4 regions of the Nonomuraea roseola genome follow, and region 3 is predicted to be linked to each of the others. Evidence: riboswitches for the same ligand, from Rfam matches in the RefSeq annotation. Region 3 holds a riboswitch; each other region holds the start of a gene.

Evidence for each region. Region 3 has a riboswitch for cyclic di-AMP ahead of ABFX55_RS45100 (hypothetical protein). Riboswitches for the same ligand answer to the same signal wherever they lie in the genome.
Region 1: it holds a riboswitch for cyclic di-AMP, as region 3 does, so the genes downstream of both, ABFX55_RS44035 (C40 family peptidase) here and ABFX55_RS45100 (hypothetical protein) in region 3, are expected to answer to the same signal.
Region 2: it holds a riboswitch for cyclic di-AMP, as region 3 does, so the genes downstream of both, ABFX55_RS48280 (CHAP domain-containing protein) here and ABFX55_RS45100 (hypothetical protein) in region 3, are expected to answer to the same signal.
Region 4: it holds a riboswitch for cyclic di-AMP, as region 3 does, so the genes downstream of both, ABFX55_RS38075 (C40 family peptidase) here and ABFX55_RS45100 (hypothetical protein) in region 3, are expected to answer to the same signal.

Annotation. Positions count from the first base shown of each region.
Region 1 is NZ_BAAAXC010000015.1:4,349,747-4,353,591, forward strand. Features, by position in the region: gene serA (phosphoglycerate dehydrogenase) at 1-1,191, shown strand, start outside; gene ABFX55_RS44035 (C40 family peptidase) at 1,794-2,360, opposite strand; cyclic di-AMP (ydaO/yuaA leader) riboswitch at 2,421-2,564, opposite strand; gene ABFX55_RS44040 (3-isopropylmalate dehydrogenase) at 2,663-3,715, shown strand.
Region 2 is NZ_BAAAXC010000015.1:5,251,956-5,255,800, reverse strand. Features, by position in the region: gene ABFX55_RS48290 (cation efflux transmembrane domain-containing protein) at 1-105, shown strand, start outside; gene ABFX55_RS48285 (DUF3703 domain-containing protein) at 105-473, shown strand; gene ABFX55_RS48280 (CHAP domain-containing protein) at 519-1,292, opposite strand; cyclic di-AMP (ydaO/yuaA leader) riboswitch at 1,308-1,477, opposite strand; gene ABFX55_RS48275 (hypothetical protein) at 2,525-3,145, shown strand; gene ABFX55_RS48270 (NUDIX hydrolase) at 3,506-3,845, shown strand, end outside.
Region 3 is NZ_BAAAXC010000015.1:4,553,827-4,557,671, forward strand. Features, by position in the region: gene ABFX55_RS45080 (roadblock/LC7 domain-containing protein) at 1-78, shown strand, start outside; gene ABFX55_RS45085 (DUF4388 domain-containing protein) at 80-883, shown strand; gene ABFX55_RS45090 (roadblock/LC7 domain-containing protein) at 913-1,287, shown strand; gene ABFX55_RS45095 (hypothetical protein) at 1,311-1,682, shown strand; cyclic di-AMP (ydaO/yuaA leader) riboswitch at 1,967-2,101, shown strand; gene ABFX55_RS45100 (hypothetical protein) at 2,286-3,152, shown strand; gene ABFX55_RS45105 (alpha/beta fold hydrolase) at 3,197-3,845, shown strand, end outside.
Region 4 is NZ_BAAAXC010000015.1:3,097,336-3,101,180, forward strand. Features, by position in the region: gene ABFX55_RS38060 (NADP-dependent oxidoreductase) at 1-280, opposite strand, end outside; gene ABFX55_RS38065 (winged helix-turn-helix transcriptional regulator) at 359-769, shown strand; gene ABFX55_RS38070 (LuxR C-terminal-related transcriptional regulator) at 994-1,206, shown strand; gene ABFX55_RS38075 (C40 family peptidase) at 1,212-2,255, opposite strand; cyclic di-AMP (ydaO/yuaA leader) riboswitch at 2,261-2,410, opposite strand; gene ABFX55_RS38080 (amino-acid N-acetyltransferase) at 2,685-3,254, shown strand; gene ABFX55_RS38085 (RDD family protein) at 3,461-3,845, shown strand, end outside.

The DNA.
Region 1 (3,845 bases), 200 kb from region 3:
TACACCGGCGTCGAGCTGGACGAGAAGATCGTCGCCATCCTCGGCCTCGGCAAGATCGGCCAGCTGGTCGCGCAGCGCCTGCAGCCGTTCGGTGTCGAGCTGATCGCCTACGACCCCTACCTGCCGCCGGCGCGCGCCGCGGCCATGGGCGTCAGGCTGGTCAGCCTCGAGGAGGCCATCAAGACCGCCGACTTCATCACCGTGCACCTGCCCAAGTCGAAGGAGACCCTCGGTCTCATCGGCGACAAGGAACTGCACGAGGTCAAGCCGTCGGTGCGGATCGTCAACGTGGCGCGCGGCGGCATCGTGGACGAGGGCGCCCTCTACTCCGCGATCAAGGAGGGCCGTGTCGCGGGCGCGGGCCTCGACGTCTTCGCCAAGGAGCCCTGCACCGACAGCCCGCTGTTCGAGCTGGACCAGGTCGTCGTCACCCCGCACCTCGGCGCCTCCACCCACGAGGCGCAGGAGAAGGCCGGCACCCAGGTCGCGCGCAGCGTCAAGCTCGCGCTCGCCGGTGAGTTCGTGCCCGACGCGGTGAACGTCCAGGGTGGCGCCGTGGCCGAGGAGGTCAAGCCTGGTCTGCCGCTCGCCGAGAAGCTGGGCCGCGTCTTCACCGCGCTGGCCGGTGAGACCGCCACCAAGCTCGACGTCGAGGTCCGCGGCGAGATCGCCAGCCAGGACGTGCGGGTGCTGGAGCTGGCCGCGCTCAAGGGCGTCTTCACCGACGTCATCGAGGACGCGGTCACCTATGTCAACGCCCCCCTCCTGGCCAAGGAGCGCGGCCTGACGGTCGACCTGATCACCAGCTCGGAGAGCCCCGACTGGAGGAACGTCGTCAGCGTCCGGGGCGTGCTGGCCGACGGCCGTACCGTCTCGGTGTCGGGAACGCTCTCGGGCCCGCGTCAGGTCACCAAGATCGTCGAGGTCAACGGCTACGAGATGGAGATCGAGCCGACCGACCACCTGGCCTTCCTCACCTACACCGACCGTCCCGGCATCGTCGGCGTCGTCGGCAGGCTGCTGGGCGAGCACGGCATCAACATCGCCTCGATGCAGGTGGCGCGCGACGTCAAGGGCGGCAAGGCGCTCATCGCCCTGACCGTCGACTCGGCGATCCCCGCCGACGTGGTCGACCAGATCGTGGCCGAGATCGGCGCCGACAGCGGCCGCTCGGTCGACCTGACCGACTGACCGTCTCTCGCATGGAACGCCCTCCCGCACACCGCGGGAGGGCGTTCGCGCGTTCCGGGGTAGCCGTCAACGATGTCTCATATCGTGAGATATTCGGACGTCCTACGAGACAGTCTGGACCGTGCCAGGTACTTTTGAAGTAATGCGCTGGGTACTCGTACTTATTACCTGCCGCGACGGGGCCTGTTAGGGCAGGTCGACGACCCGTCGCGGTGAGCGGCGTCGTGTCGGCCACAAGTCCCTTCGTCCGGTCCGTGACCCGGACCGCACGAGCTCAGGCCCGGTCGGATTCGCGACCGGAGTCCGACGTCCGATTCATACGCGTCCGCGAAATGAGATGAGTCACGTGTACGACATGTACCCATGGAACCGTGCAGAAGAGCGTGAGGAAGAGGCGGCTGAGGCCGTCCAGACCGCGCTGGACCGCAGAGACAACGGCGGTTCCCCCTCCCCTCGCTGATCCGGGCCGTTCCGGTGGAGGTCCCCCTGCTCCACCGGGGCGACCCCACCGCTGACACTTTCCGCAGGAGCGCAGTCGTCCCCCCGCGCCTGCCGTGGTGGCGAGGGCGCGAGGGGACGGCCTTGTACGGGCGTGCCGCCGCCTACAGGGTGGCGGTCAGCATCGCGGGGGCGGGTTCCTGCTTGGCCTTTGCCTGCTTCATCGCGAGCGCCACACCCTTGGGGTCTGGACGCACCGCGCCGACGAACGCCTGCCGTCGCCAGGCGCTGAGCTTCTCCTCCTTCACCACGTCACCCGAGCGGGGTGCGTGCACCATGTGTCCCGGCCTGGAGATCATGCCCACGTGGCCGAGGCCGCTGAAGAAGACCAGGTCGCCGGGCTTGAGGTTGTCCCACGAGATCTTCCTCGAGAAGGCCCGGTACTGGTCGGCGGCCACCCTGGGCAGTTCGATGCCCGCCTTCTCGTAGGCCTTGAGCATCAGGCCCGAGCAGTCGTAGCCGCCGGAGCCCGTGCCGCCCCAGACGTACGGCGTGCCGCGCTTGGCCAGCGCGAACTTGAGGGCGACCCGCCAGGCGGGGGTGGATTGTTCGCTGAGTCGCGCCTTCTTGACGTCGGCGCCGGTGATGCTGCTCGCCGAGCTCTTGCCGGTGGCGGAGCTCGAGGGGGTGTCGGAGCCGGTGGTGTCCGCGACGGCGGGGGATGCCGTCACGAGGGCTCCTGCGGCGAGAAGACCGCAGAGGGCAGCGGTCGTGGTGATGCGAGACAGGGGACTGTCCTTCCACGTGGCCGACCGGGTTAGCTGACGGGCTCGGGCGTGGAAGCCGCCCTACGGCGTGGGGACACCGATTCGCCCCAGGGGGAAATGGGTCCCCGGCTCCGTGCGACTCCGCAACGGATTAGGCAGCACGGACTCTAACGAAAGGGTCAAAGCACCGCAAACAGGACAAAACTGGACGTCCGGCAAGTGAGATGAGTGTTCGTCCATCGAGACGAGCCGGTAAGGTACCGCCCATGGAGTCGCGCAACATTCGTCTGGCCGTCATCCCCGGCGACGGGATCGGCACCGAGGTCGTCGCCGAAGGGCTCAAGGTCCTCGAGGCGGTCGGCGTCAAGATCGAGTCCACGCACTACGATCTGGGCGCCACCCGCTACCACGCCACCGGGGAGACCCTGAGCGACGAGGTCCTGCAGGAGCTGCGCGGCTACGACGCCATCCTGCTCGGCGCCATCGGCGACCCCAGCGTGCCGCCGGGCATCCTCGAGCGCGAACTCCTGCTACGCCTGCGTTTCGAGCTCGACCACTACGTCAACCTGCGCCCGGTCAAGCTCTTCCCCGGCGTGGAGACCCCGCTGGCCGACACCCTCCCTGGCGACATCGACATGGTCGTCGTCCGCGAGGGCACCGAGAGCCTCTACGCGGGAGCCGGTGGCGTCCTGCGCCGTGGCACGCCCCACGAGATCGCCACCCAGGAGTCGCTCAACACCGCCTTCGGCGTCGAGCGCGTGGTCCGCTACGCCTTCGCCAGGGCCGCCGAGCGGCCGCGCAAGAAGCTCACCCTGGTCCACAAGACCAACGTGCTCACCTACGCGGGCGACCTGTGGCAGCGCACGGTCAACAGGATCGCGCCCGAGTTCCCCGAGGTCACCACCGACTACCAGCACATCGACGCGGCCTCGATGTTCTTCGTCAACCAGCCCGAGCGCTTCGACGTGATCGTCACCGACAACCTCTTCGGCGACATCATCACAGACATCGGCGCCGCCATCGCCGGTGGCATCGGCCTGGCCGCCAGCGGCAACATCAACCCCGACCGCACCGCGCCCAGCATGTTCGAGCCGGTCCACGGCAGCGCCCCCGACATCGCGGGCCAGGGCAAGGCCGACCCGACGGCCACCATCCTGTCGGTCGCCATGATGCTCGACCACCTCGGCCTGACCGAGGAGGCGGCCCGCGTCGAGCAGGCCGTCGCCGACGACATCGTGGAGCGCCTGGCCGGATGGGCCGGCCGCACCACGCACGAGATCGGTGACGACATCACCGCACGAGTATCCGGCGGCGCCTGACCGTCGTGTGCACCCCCAGCCCGGCGGCCTCGCAGCCGCCGGTGCTCCATTGACGCCTGGCGGCCAGCGAGAACCGCCAGGCGTTTGCTGTAGGTTCCCGTTACCCGGTCCAGCGCAAAATGGACTCAGG
Region 2 (3,845 bases), 700 kb from region 3:
GCCTGCTGCGCTCCGCATCCGCTCGCCACCGACCTCTCAGCCCCGGATTCGGCCTCGGCCGGGTGCGCCGACGGCTGCTGCCCGAACGACCGAAAGGACGACTGATGCTCGGCCGCCGGATGCCCGCCCGCGTGCGGGCCGCCTACGACAGCGAGATGAACGCCGCCCGCACCGCCGACCCGCAGGCCCGGTGGCGACATCTGGAACGGGCGCACATCATCTCCCAGCCCTGGCCCTGGCCGCACACCCGCAACCACCTCTCGATGCTCGCCCTCGCCGTCGCCCAGCGCGACCGGCGCGAGGCCTTCGGCCAGGTGATCCGGATCATCGTCGCCGCTCCAGGCTCGGCACTGGGCCGCTACCCCGAAGGCAACACCGGCCGCGCCTCCGTGCCGCTCACCCAGCCCCAGCCGATCCCCGCCGACCTGGCCACCCTGCTGTCGAACCTCGCGTCGCCCGGCAAGGAGCGATGACCGGGCTCTGCGGCCGAGCCACACGGCTCGGCCGCAGAGCCCCCTCTACGCGAGCAGGTCCCGGTTCCACCCGGATGACCGGTGGACTCGGCCACCGCCGCCCACCGCGTGGGCCGGTCGCATGCCCCGCATTCGCTTGGCCGCCACAGCGGCGCACAGCAGCGCGACCAGCACGGCGGCCGAAGCGGTCACGTCCTGAACCTGGGGCAGTTCGGACGTCACACCGGCGAACGTCTGCCGAGCGGACACGGAGACGTCCTGCACGGCCGCGGTCTTCATCGGAGGCTCGGACGCGCCGCCGACGGCCGCGCTCTCGACCTGCTCGGAGGCGCTCTCCACGCGCGCGCCGAGGTTCTCCTGCACCTTCCTGGGGAGGCCGTAGCCGACGATCTTGCCCGGGTCACGCTCCTTGCGCTTGAGCCAGACACGGTCGGCGTTGCCCTCGATCGTGAAGACCTTGGCTCCGTCCACCTTCTCGACGATTCCGACATGGTCGATGCCATCGATGCGGTCCCCGCCGGACCAGTCGAAGAAGACGATGGCGCCTGGTTCGGGCTCCTCGCTCCACGCGTCCTGCTGTCTGAACCATTTCGCGTGGTCGACGGTGTAGGCGAACTCTCCGACGTACTCCTCGACACCGGCCTGGTGCGCCGCCCAGGTGACGAACATGTCGCACCAGGGCGCGGTCTTGAAGTAGGAGTCGCTCTTGTCCACGTTGGCGTAGTACCACTCGCCGAACTTGGTGTAGCCGTTGCTCTGTTCCCGGTAGCCGAGATCCCTTTGGGCAGCGTCAAGCAGCCCGTCCACGATGGATGGCATGAGGTTGGGGGAATGCCCTTTCTCCTTGACCGCCTACCGGGTTAGCTGACGGGTTCGGGCCAGGAGTCGCCCTACCACCACGCATGGTGGATTCCCCCCAGGCGTGGATCGCTCCACACCAAGTGGGTCCCCGGTTCCCATGACGGGACGTGCCCGTCACCGATGGGATTCGGCGGCCGACCGGCCGCCCTCGGGGGTGAAGGCAAGTCGCCGGTCAGTACGTTGCGATGTGGCAAGAAGGTAGCGATTTGTTGAACAAACCGCACCATTCCGGACAAAAGATTTACCTTGGACTGGTTTGGACAGCCGTCGACCACACCTCGCTTTTGCCCTCACGAGCTCTCCCCCGCGAGATCACCTCGTCACCATCGAGAGCGACCAGTCGCCACCTGGCACACCTTTTCGGCGCTGTTCACCTGGATCACCGCACACGCCCCCGAAGGACTGCTGCGCCACGGCGACCCGGGCCCCACGCGCCTGCACGCTCACGGTCGCCCCCTGCGCGACCCCGACGACATCGCCGCGAGCTACGTCGAAGATGTCCAACGACCTGGCAGTCCCCGACGTCAGCCCCTGTGGACGCCGCGGTTTCGCTGATCAGACACAAGCAGACTCCCGAGCAGCTCGTCGACCAGGCCTCGTCACCGAACTCGGCGTCAAGGACGGCGGCATCCAAGCCGAGCTCATCCCGCTCGCCGAGTTGACCGGCATCCTGATCAACTCCTTCCGCCACATGCTCGACGACGCCCCAACTACCTCGCACAGCCCGTCGACGTCGAGCCACCCGTCATCCTGGATTCAGAGAGGAACACGGTGGGTCGTCATGAGCCGGGCGGTTCGGGAGACGTGGGCACGGAACCTGACACGCCGATGGAGCCGACAGTGGAGTTTGTTCACCCGGAGTCGGAACGCCGGGCGGCCATGCGCCGGCGCCCCTCGCGCCGCTGCCTCGCGGACGGTGCGTGCGCTCGTGCTGACAAGCCGCCACTTGTGCTGAGGCACGTTGGCAACTGGCATCGGTTGCGGCCTGCTTGCAATGTGCTGTAAATGGCAGAGGCCGGGGTGCGTGGGCAGGGGCGATCACCACGACCGTCCGAGACGACCTGAAGCTCGCGGCGGGGCCGCTGTGGCGTCGGCGCTTCTGGACGCGGCCCGCGGGTGATCCTGGGCACTGGGCTTTCCCCCCGCTCACTCCCTATCGCAACTGATCCAGGGAGCGGCATCGTAGGTTCATGCCATCCTCCCTCCGCCATTTAGCCGCTTGGTTCGCCGCCAACGCCGACAGCATGATCGCGCTGATTCTGGCGGTGGTCATCGGCTCCCTCTCGGTCCTCTCCGACGCGCTGCGCTCCAGCGTCCTGGAGGGCACCACCCTGCTTGTCGTCGCGCTCATAGCCACCGCCTTGCTGCGCGATCGGGCCCGCACGGAGATGCAGTTTCAGCGGCTTGAGCAGTTCATGCACGTGTCCTCCCCGCAGGCGGGCGTTCCGGCAGTCAGCGACGACGAGAATCTGGAATCGCGCTTCACCGATCTGGCCCAACGGCTGGAGGGCACGTTCGCGGAGCTGGAGGAACTCGAAGCCGCCATGCAGGCCCGCGCCGCCATGGCCAGGAGGCTGGCGGCTGAGGCCGAGATGAACTGGATGGAGGCTGAGGCCAGCAGGGAGATGGCGCAGCTGCGCAAGGAAGAGGCCGAGGCATTCGACCGGCTCTTGCATAGCAAGATGGACGTAGTCGCCGAGAAGGTCGATCAGCGAGGGAAGAGAACCCAGCGCCGATACATGCTGTATGGCGTCGCGCTGGGATTCTTCGCCAGCATCGTGCTGGACGCGATGCGATCACTGTTGATTTAAGAGGCTGGGGTCCTGGCCGTACACCTCGGCCCAGACTGCCGCCATCGTCTTGAGGTGCGCGCGCTTCGCCTCACGCTCTCGCCGGGCCTACTCCTCCGTCCTCGACCGACCCCCTCGCCCTGCCGCGTACGGCATCGGCGGCCGGCTCCAGACCGGACAGATCATCTTCTGGGGGGACCGAACCAGCCCGGCACGGCCTGCGGTGGACGCAGACGCCGTGCTGCGAACGGTGGACACGTCTGCCCGTGCCGGACGACGCGCCGAACGGCCAGGACGATGAGCCGGAGCCGACAAACCGCTATTCGACACCGTAGCGGGCGGCGCATCCATCGGAGATCAGAGCACAAAGGTCGCTCCATCGTGCCCAAGTCCAGCTCGACCGCGGAAGTGGTCGCGGCACTACGTCAGGCTTGGCAGGATCTTGAGCCCTGCTGCGACACCCAACAGTCTGAACGAGAAGGGAGCTGCCAGGTGCGGACCCGGCACGGAGCTCGAACCGTATTGTTAGATCCCGATGACCAGCTGCTCATGATGCAGGTCCGAGACGATGGCGTCATCGTCGTCCCCGGTCATCCTGCGCCGGCATTCTTCTGGATCCTGCCAGGCGGCGGCGTTGAGCCCGGTGAGACCTTCCTCCAAGCCGCCCGCAGGGAACTGTTTGAAGAGACCGGCCTGACCGACATCGACTGGGGCCCATGTC
Region 3 (3,845 bases):
CGGCTCGACAGGGAGAGGGCCAACCTCGCCCTGGCCCGCTTCCGCCTGGAGGCCATCTCCCGTCAGTTGACGATGTGACATGCCTGCGCTGGACATGCTGCTCGCGGGACTGGCCAGAGAACGGTCGACGGGCGCCCTGCGCGTCGGGCGCTCCGGCACGATCTTCCTCGACGACGGCAGGGTCGCCTACATGGAGTGCGCCGACACGCCGGGCGCCGAGGACGTCCTCGCCGCCAGCGGCAGGGTCTCCGAGCAGACGCTCGGGGCGGCCAGGCGGGAGGGCGCGGGAAGCAGGCTGGTCGAGGACGGCGCGCTCACCAGGGGCGAGTTGCAGCACTGCGTGCTCGGTGCGGTGCTGGACGCCGCCTTCTTCCTGCTCCAGGTCACCGGCTCCAGGCCGAAGTTCAGGCCGGGCGAGCGGCACTGGCTGGGCGGCCAGTGGTTCTTCGAGGTCGAGGCGATCGTCCGCGAGTGCGCCCGCAGGGCCGCGCAGCTGACGGCGATCTGGCCTTCGGCCGAGCTGGACTCCGCCCCGGTCTCGCCGGTCAGGCGGCTGCCCGGGCACCGGGTGGTGCTCAGCGACCTGCAGTGGGAGATCCTCATCCACGCCGACAGGGAGGCGACCCCCCTCGAACTGGCCAGACGGCTGGGCAGACCTGGCTACTCGACGCTGCTCGCGGTGCGCAGGCTGGCCGCCGCAGGACTGCTGCACCGCCCCGCCGCCACGGCGCTGCCCCTGCGCGGCGGCCGGCGGCACCGCGAGCCCAGCCCGCCGCACGACCCCGACGCTCCCGCACTGCCTCTCGGGCCGGCGGTGAACGGCGACCCGACCGACCTGAACCTGCTGATCCGGCTGAAGAAGGCGCTGGAGGAGCTGTCGTGAGGTTCCCCTCACTCAGAAGGAGACCACCGGTGGAGCTGCGAGAAGAGGTGCTGAGAGAGATGGTCCTCCTCAGGGAGCGCACCCCCGACATCAGCGGGAGCGTCGCCTGCACGGTCGACGGGCTGACCGTCGCCTGCGATCTGAACGCGGACAACGCCGAGCAGACCGCGGCGCTCTCCGCCGCCCTGCTCGCGCTGAGCGCGCGCATGGCCGCCATGGCGGGCAAGGGCGCGCTGGAGGAGACGCTCATCTCCGGTACGGCCGGCTTCGCCGCCTTCTACGCGGCGGGCCCCACGATCGTCCTCACAGTCCTGGCCGAGCCCGGAACCAACCTGGGGCTGCTGCGGCTGGAGGGCCGCAAGACGGCGGCGAGCGTGGCCGCCATCGCATCACGCAAGCGGTGACTCACACCCCGACGGAGGAAAGCATGGCGAGCATGGACGTCTCCCTCAAGGAGATGATGGCGATCGACGGCGCCCTCGGCGCCGTGGTGGTCGACTACGGCAGCGGCATGGCGCTGGGCGCGCTGGGCGGCTCCAAGGACCTTGATCTGCAGGTGGCGGCCGCGGGCAACACCGAGGTGGTCAAGGCCAAGCTGCGCACCATGGAGTCGCTTGGCCTCAAGGACACCATCGAGGACATCCTGATCTCCCTGACCGGGCAGTACCACATCATCAGGCCGATGACCGGCAGGGGCGGGAAGGGACTGTTCCTTTACCTCGCGCTGGACCGCGGGAGGGCCAACCTGGCGATGGCCCGCCACCAGATGCGCGCCATCGAGGAGAAGCTCGAGGTGTGACCCGTGGCATCCCCGTGCCCGCCCTCCGGCGGGCATGGGGAGGGCCCGTAGGCCCTGATTCGTCAGGAAATTTCATGATTTTCTTCGCTAGATCGCATTAATGATCAGAGCGCGCGTATTCCACTGTTTTTCAGGGGTTTCGGGTGACTGCAACCCGGTTGATTCGTGACGATAAAGGGTAGATCTTCTGCCCTATTCATGGGTTTGCTTTTGCCTTTGGGGTGTTTTGCCCCTAGAGTCCATTGCGTTACCAGCTGGTGACCTTGCCCTTCATCAGGAAGGCAGGCCGGCTGGCGCCGAATCCCGCAGTGCGGGAACCGGGGACCCATCTCATTGGGGTGAATCCGGCCCACGGGCCGGTAGGGCATCTCCACGCCCGAACCCGTCAGCTAACCCGGTAGGCGAGATGGAGAGGACCGAACCCCCATGCACTACCGCCACGCCCCTGTAGCGATGATACCCGCCGCCTGCTGAGCGGCCCCTTTACTTCCCCCTTCCTCCCTCCGCGCTCCGCGTAGCGTCCGTTCGGCCTGTGCCCGGCTACGCCTTTCGCTGATCTCACTTTGAGCGCGGCATTCCCATTGCCTCAAACAAAGGACTTTCATGACCGCCCGCTTCGGCATGCGCGTTTCCGCTCTGCTCGTCACCACCGCCCTCACCGTCGGCGTCGGCGCCGCCACCGCTTTCGCCGAGCCCACCGCTCCCGACGTCGGTCAGGCCACCGAGCAGCGGACCCTCCTCAAGGGATCCACCACCGCCTCCTACTACTGGGACGACGCCTCCGGCCGCGCCGGTGACACCGGCCTGCCCGCCAGCGGCATCTCGATGCGCAAGGGCCTGGCCGCCAGCCCGAGCTGGCCCCTCATGACCGAGGGCTACGTCGTCTACAAGGGCAAGAAGGCCCCCTTCTTCGTCGGTGACCGCGGTCCAGGCGCCCCCTCGAACAACGGCATCATGCTCGACCTCGACGCCAAGACCTTCGCCGACCTGACCGGCGGCACCTTCAACTCCGGCACGCTGGGCGTGGACGACAACGGCGGCCAGGGCCACATCAAGGTCCAGTACGTCATCACCAAGTGGGGCAAGGGCGTGGGCAAGAAGAACCACCCCGTCGCCTTCTCCACCGGCGCGTGGGGCCGCAAGGACGCCAACCCGGCCAAGCCTCCGGTGGACGTCCTCGCCGTCGCGGCCAAGAAGAAGGCCGCCGAGGAGAAGAAGGCCGAGGCCGCGAAGGTGGCCGCGCTGAAGGAGAAGGCCGAGCAGGTCGAGCAGGCCAAGGAGGCCGGCAAGGCCGCGGTCATCGCGCCCGCCTCGCTGGACACCGACGTCACCGCTGCGACCACCGCCGCCGAGACCAAGTCCGACACCTCCCACACCGGCACCGCGCTCGCCCTCGTCGGCGGCCTCGCGGTCGTGGGCGGAGTCGGCTACCTGGGCCGCGGCCGGATCCGCAGGGCCGTCCGCCGCTAGGACAGTCTTGCCGTCATGCGGAACAGAATGTCATTCTGTTCCGCATGACGCTCATGGCGAAGAGCAACGGCATCGAGATCGCCTACGACAGCTTCGGCACCCCCGGTGACCGACCGCTCCTGCTGATCATGGGGCTGGGCTCGCAGCTCGTTCACTGGGACGAGGAGTTCTGCGAGCTCCTCGCCGCGAGGGGCCACCACGTCGTCCGTTACGACAACCGCGACGTGGGGCTCTCCACCCATCTCACCGAGGCGGGAGTGCCCGAGCTCGTGCCCGGTGCCGCCGCGCCCTACCTGCTGAGTGACATGGCAGACGACGCGGCCGGTCTCATGGACGCGCTCGGCTGGCCTGCCGCCCACGTGCTGGGCGTCTCGATGGGCGGCATGATCGCCCAGGCGCTCGCCATCGGCCATCCCGACAGGGTGCTCTCGCTCACCTCGATCATGTCAACGCCCGGCCCCGACGTGGGACCGCCCACCCCCGAGGCGATGGCCGCGCTGTTCTCACCGCCCGCTCCCGACAGGCAGACCGCCGTCGAGCGGGCGCTCGAGGTCTGGGCGGTGATCGGCTCACCCGGCTACGAGATGGACCGCGAGCGCATCGCGAAGGTCGCGGGCCTGGCCTACGACCGCGCCTACGATCCCGCAGGGACCGCCCGCCAGCTCGCCGCGATCCTCGCCTCGGGCGACCGTA
Region 4 (3,845 bases), 1.5 Mb from region 3:
GCCTGCTCGCCAGGGCGATGACCTCCTGCCCAAGGGCGAAGGCGGCGCCCTCGCCCACCTGGTCGATCACGCCCGCCGCGTCGAAGCCGAGCCCGTAGGCGTCGAGCTTCCTGGCGACGCCGTAGTCGGCGAGCGTTCCCGCCGCCACCGCCAGGTCGAAGGGGTTCACCCCCGCGGCGGCGACCTTGATCCGTATCTGGCCGCGGCCCGCCTGGGGGAGTGGGGCCTCGATGAGCCGAGGCGAGCCGGAGCCGCCGATGAGTGCACGCATGGTCGTCATGTCATCGAATCTAGGGAGAGCTACTCTCTTCGGGTAAGAAGGCACCTGGAAGTGCGTAACCAACCGGAGGGAGCCCATATGGCGACCGTCACTGCGGCCGAGCGCAGGGCCGAGGCCAAGCGGGCCTATGACGCCTACGTCGCGGCCTGCCCTTCGAGGAAGCTGCTCGACACGCTCAGCGACAAGTGGGTGAGCCTGGTGCTCAACGCGCTGGCCGACGGGTCGAAGCGCTACAGCGACCTGGCGAGGACGATCGCCGGCGTGAGCCAGAAGATGCTCACCCAGACCCTTCGCGGGCTCGAGCGCGATGGTCTGGTCACCAGGACGGTGACGGCGGCGGTGCCGGTAAGGGTCGACTATCGGCTCACGTCGCTCGGAGAGAGCCTGCTTCCGCTCATGGCCGCCATCAAGCAGTGGGCCGAGAGTCACATCGACGACGTGGAGGCGGCGCGCCTTCGATATGACGCCGATTCTGAGAATTCGCCGTGAAATTCATGAGACGGGCGGATTGCAGTAAGGGGCCTGTGGACCGTTCTCGGCACTCCAGGCGAGGAATGTTCGTCGTATAGAAACGATCAAGTCAATGGCGGTCGTCAAGTATGGAACGAAACGACCTTGACGACCTTTCCAGTCTGCGTTTACCTTCTGCGAGACGAGCAGCCTGCTTGAGCCGAGACGTCTCCGAGTTTGTGCTGTTGGGGGGAGGGCTCCCGATGGATGTGCTCACTGAAGGCGTCGAGCTGAGCCAGGACGACCTGGATCTCCTCGCGCAGTTGGCCAAGGGTGTCACGGTCGACCGCGTGGGGCGGGCCCTGGAGATCAGCGGACGGACCGTGCGCCGCCGCCTGCGCGGCATCTGCGACAGGATCGGCGTCGCCACGGCGATCGAGGCGGTGGCCTGGGCCGCGCGCCGAAGACTGATCTAGGCGCGTCAGTCCGCGATGCGCACGGCTCCGGCGAACGGGCGGTTTCCGAGGGCGGCGATGCGGACGACGTCGCCGGTGCGGGGCGCGTGGACCATCATCCCGCCGCCGATGTAGATGCCCACGTGGTGCAGGTCGTTGTAGAAGAAGACCAGGTCACCGGGGCGCATCTGCTCGCGTGTGATGTGGGTGCCCGCCGTCCACTGGTCGCCCGTGTAGTGCGGCAGGCTGATGCCGACGCGCTGGTAGGCGGCCATCACCAGGCCCGAGCAATCGTAGGAGTTGGGGCCTTCCGCGCCCCACACGTACGGCTTGAGCTGCTGCGTGAGAGCCCAACGCGCGGCCTCGGCCGCCTTGCCGCTGCCGATGATCGGCAGGTTGACCCTGGTGGCCCTGGTGCCAGGCTGACCGGCCTCGCCGATCGCCCGCTTGAACAGGTTGCTCTCGACCTTGGTCACCATCGTGGTGATCTTGCTGCGCTTCTCGCCGAGGTCGTCGACGAGCTTTTGCACCTCGGCCAGTCGTGTCTTGGCCGTCGCCTTGGCCCGCTCGGCGGCGGCGATGGAGTCGGCCAGCTCCTTGACCTCCTGGCCCTGCTGCTGCCCGAGGGCGTAGAAGGTGGCGGCTCCGTCAAGGAAGGAGTCAGGGTCGGCGGAGGTGGCGAAGGCCAGGCCGTCGGTGAAGCCGCCGCTCATGTAGGTGCTCTCGGCCAGGAGCGTGGCGCGCGCCCGCTTGGCGGCCAGGTCGGCCTCGCTGGTGGCAAGGATCTTCTTGGCCACCTCAGCGGACTTCTTGACGCTCTTGAGCTTCTCGCGCTGGCCGTTGTACTGCTCGGTCAGCGTCTCGATGTCGTTGTGGAGCTTCTCGACCTGCTCGGAGAGCTCCTTCAGCGTCGGCTTGGGGTCGGCGGCGGCCGAGCCGAGCGGGACGGTGAGAGCCAGGACGACCATCGCCGCGCCCACGATGGCGAACCGTTTGCGCAGGGCGCCGGGTTCGTGGGGGCGGGCGTGCTTGCCCGCGGTCTTCCCCTCGTGGGTACGCGTGCGCTTCACCAACCGGCTCCTCTCGTTGCCGCCTACCGGGTTAGCTGACGGGTTCGGGCCGGAGCAGCCCTACCGAGCACGTGCTCGGACTCACCCCATTGGCGGTGCTGGCCGCCGGCGGGTCCCCGGCTCCCCGGGTTGCGGGGATTAGGCGCGTCTCCACGCGTGTCGCGTGGGGGACATCGTCGCTGGACACTAGTGCAAGCCAGGTTCCTGCTCAACCAGAACTGCCAATCCCGTAGAGGTTGTGCAACCGAAGCGTCACGGCGTGATCACGCGAAAGCCCGATCTACCAGGGCATTGCAAGCGTATTGCCCGGCTTTAGGTGGATTTGTCGGACTGTTACTCCAGCGCTGCGCACTGTGTGCGACTTGCTACAGCGCGTCATGTGACGGTAGTTAAGGATGGGCCGAAACGGGCTGGGTACGCTGAAGGGCCATGGAGCAGGTCGCCGAGCGCACCCCGAAGGACACCGAGATCGTCGTGAGGCGCGCCCGCACGCCCGACGTCAGAGCCATCAGGCGCCTGGTCGACACGTACGCGGGGGCGGGCCCCCGGTTGCTGGAGAAGGCCACCGTCACGCTGTACGAGGACGTCCAGGAGTTCTGGGTCGCCGATCGCGGCGGCGAGGTCGTGGGCTGCGGCGCGCTCCACGTGCTGTGGGAGGATCTGGCGGAAATCCGAACGGTCGCCGTCGACCCCGAATACAGGGGTGCGGGAATCGGTCACCGTATTGTTACCGCACTGGTCGCGACGGCCCGTGACCTGGGTCTGCGCAGGGTCTTCTGCCTGACTTTCGAGGTCGACTTCTTCGCACGCCATGGCTTCGTCCCGATCGAGGGCGCACCTGTATCACCCGAGGTCTATGCCGAGTTGCTGGCTTCCTACGACGAAGGGATCGCGGAGTTTCTCGATCTTGAACATGTGAAGCCCAACACCCTTGGCAACACCCGGATGTTGCTCCATCTGGACACGGTTGACTCAGACGTTGACCAAGGGGAAAGGTGATTGTTGATACTCATGTCGATACGTTGGGCAACAGCAAGCATGTGTCCTGACATGTGCCACATGCGCCATCGAAGCGAGGTGACACGGTGAGCACCGGACAGCCGCCGTATCCACAGGACCAGCCTGAAGACAATTCCGCTGGGACTCATGGATACGGTCAGCAGAACGCGGGACGCCAGGGCGACCCCGATCCAGACGCGACGATCGTGGGCTATCGCCAAGACGGCGGCGGCTACGGTCACCAGGGCCAGCAGCAGCCCGACTACGGCCAGCAGGGCTACGGTCAGCAGCCTTACGGTCAGCAACAGCAGCAGGGCTACGGCCAGCAGGGGTACGGCCAGCAGGCCGCCTCCTCCGGTCAGCAGCCAGGCTACGGACAGCCTTCCTACGGCCAGCAGGGCCAGAGCCAGCAGCCCGAGTACGGGCAGCAGGGCTACGGCCAGCAGCAGCCGTCCTACGGGCAGCAGGGCTACGGTCAGCAGGCCGCCTCGGGTCAGCAGCCCGAGTACGGCCAGCCCGGCTACGGCCAGCAGCCCGGTTATGGTCAGCAGAGCCAGCCCGGCTACGGCCAGCAGCAGCCTTCCTCGGGTC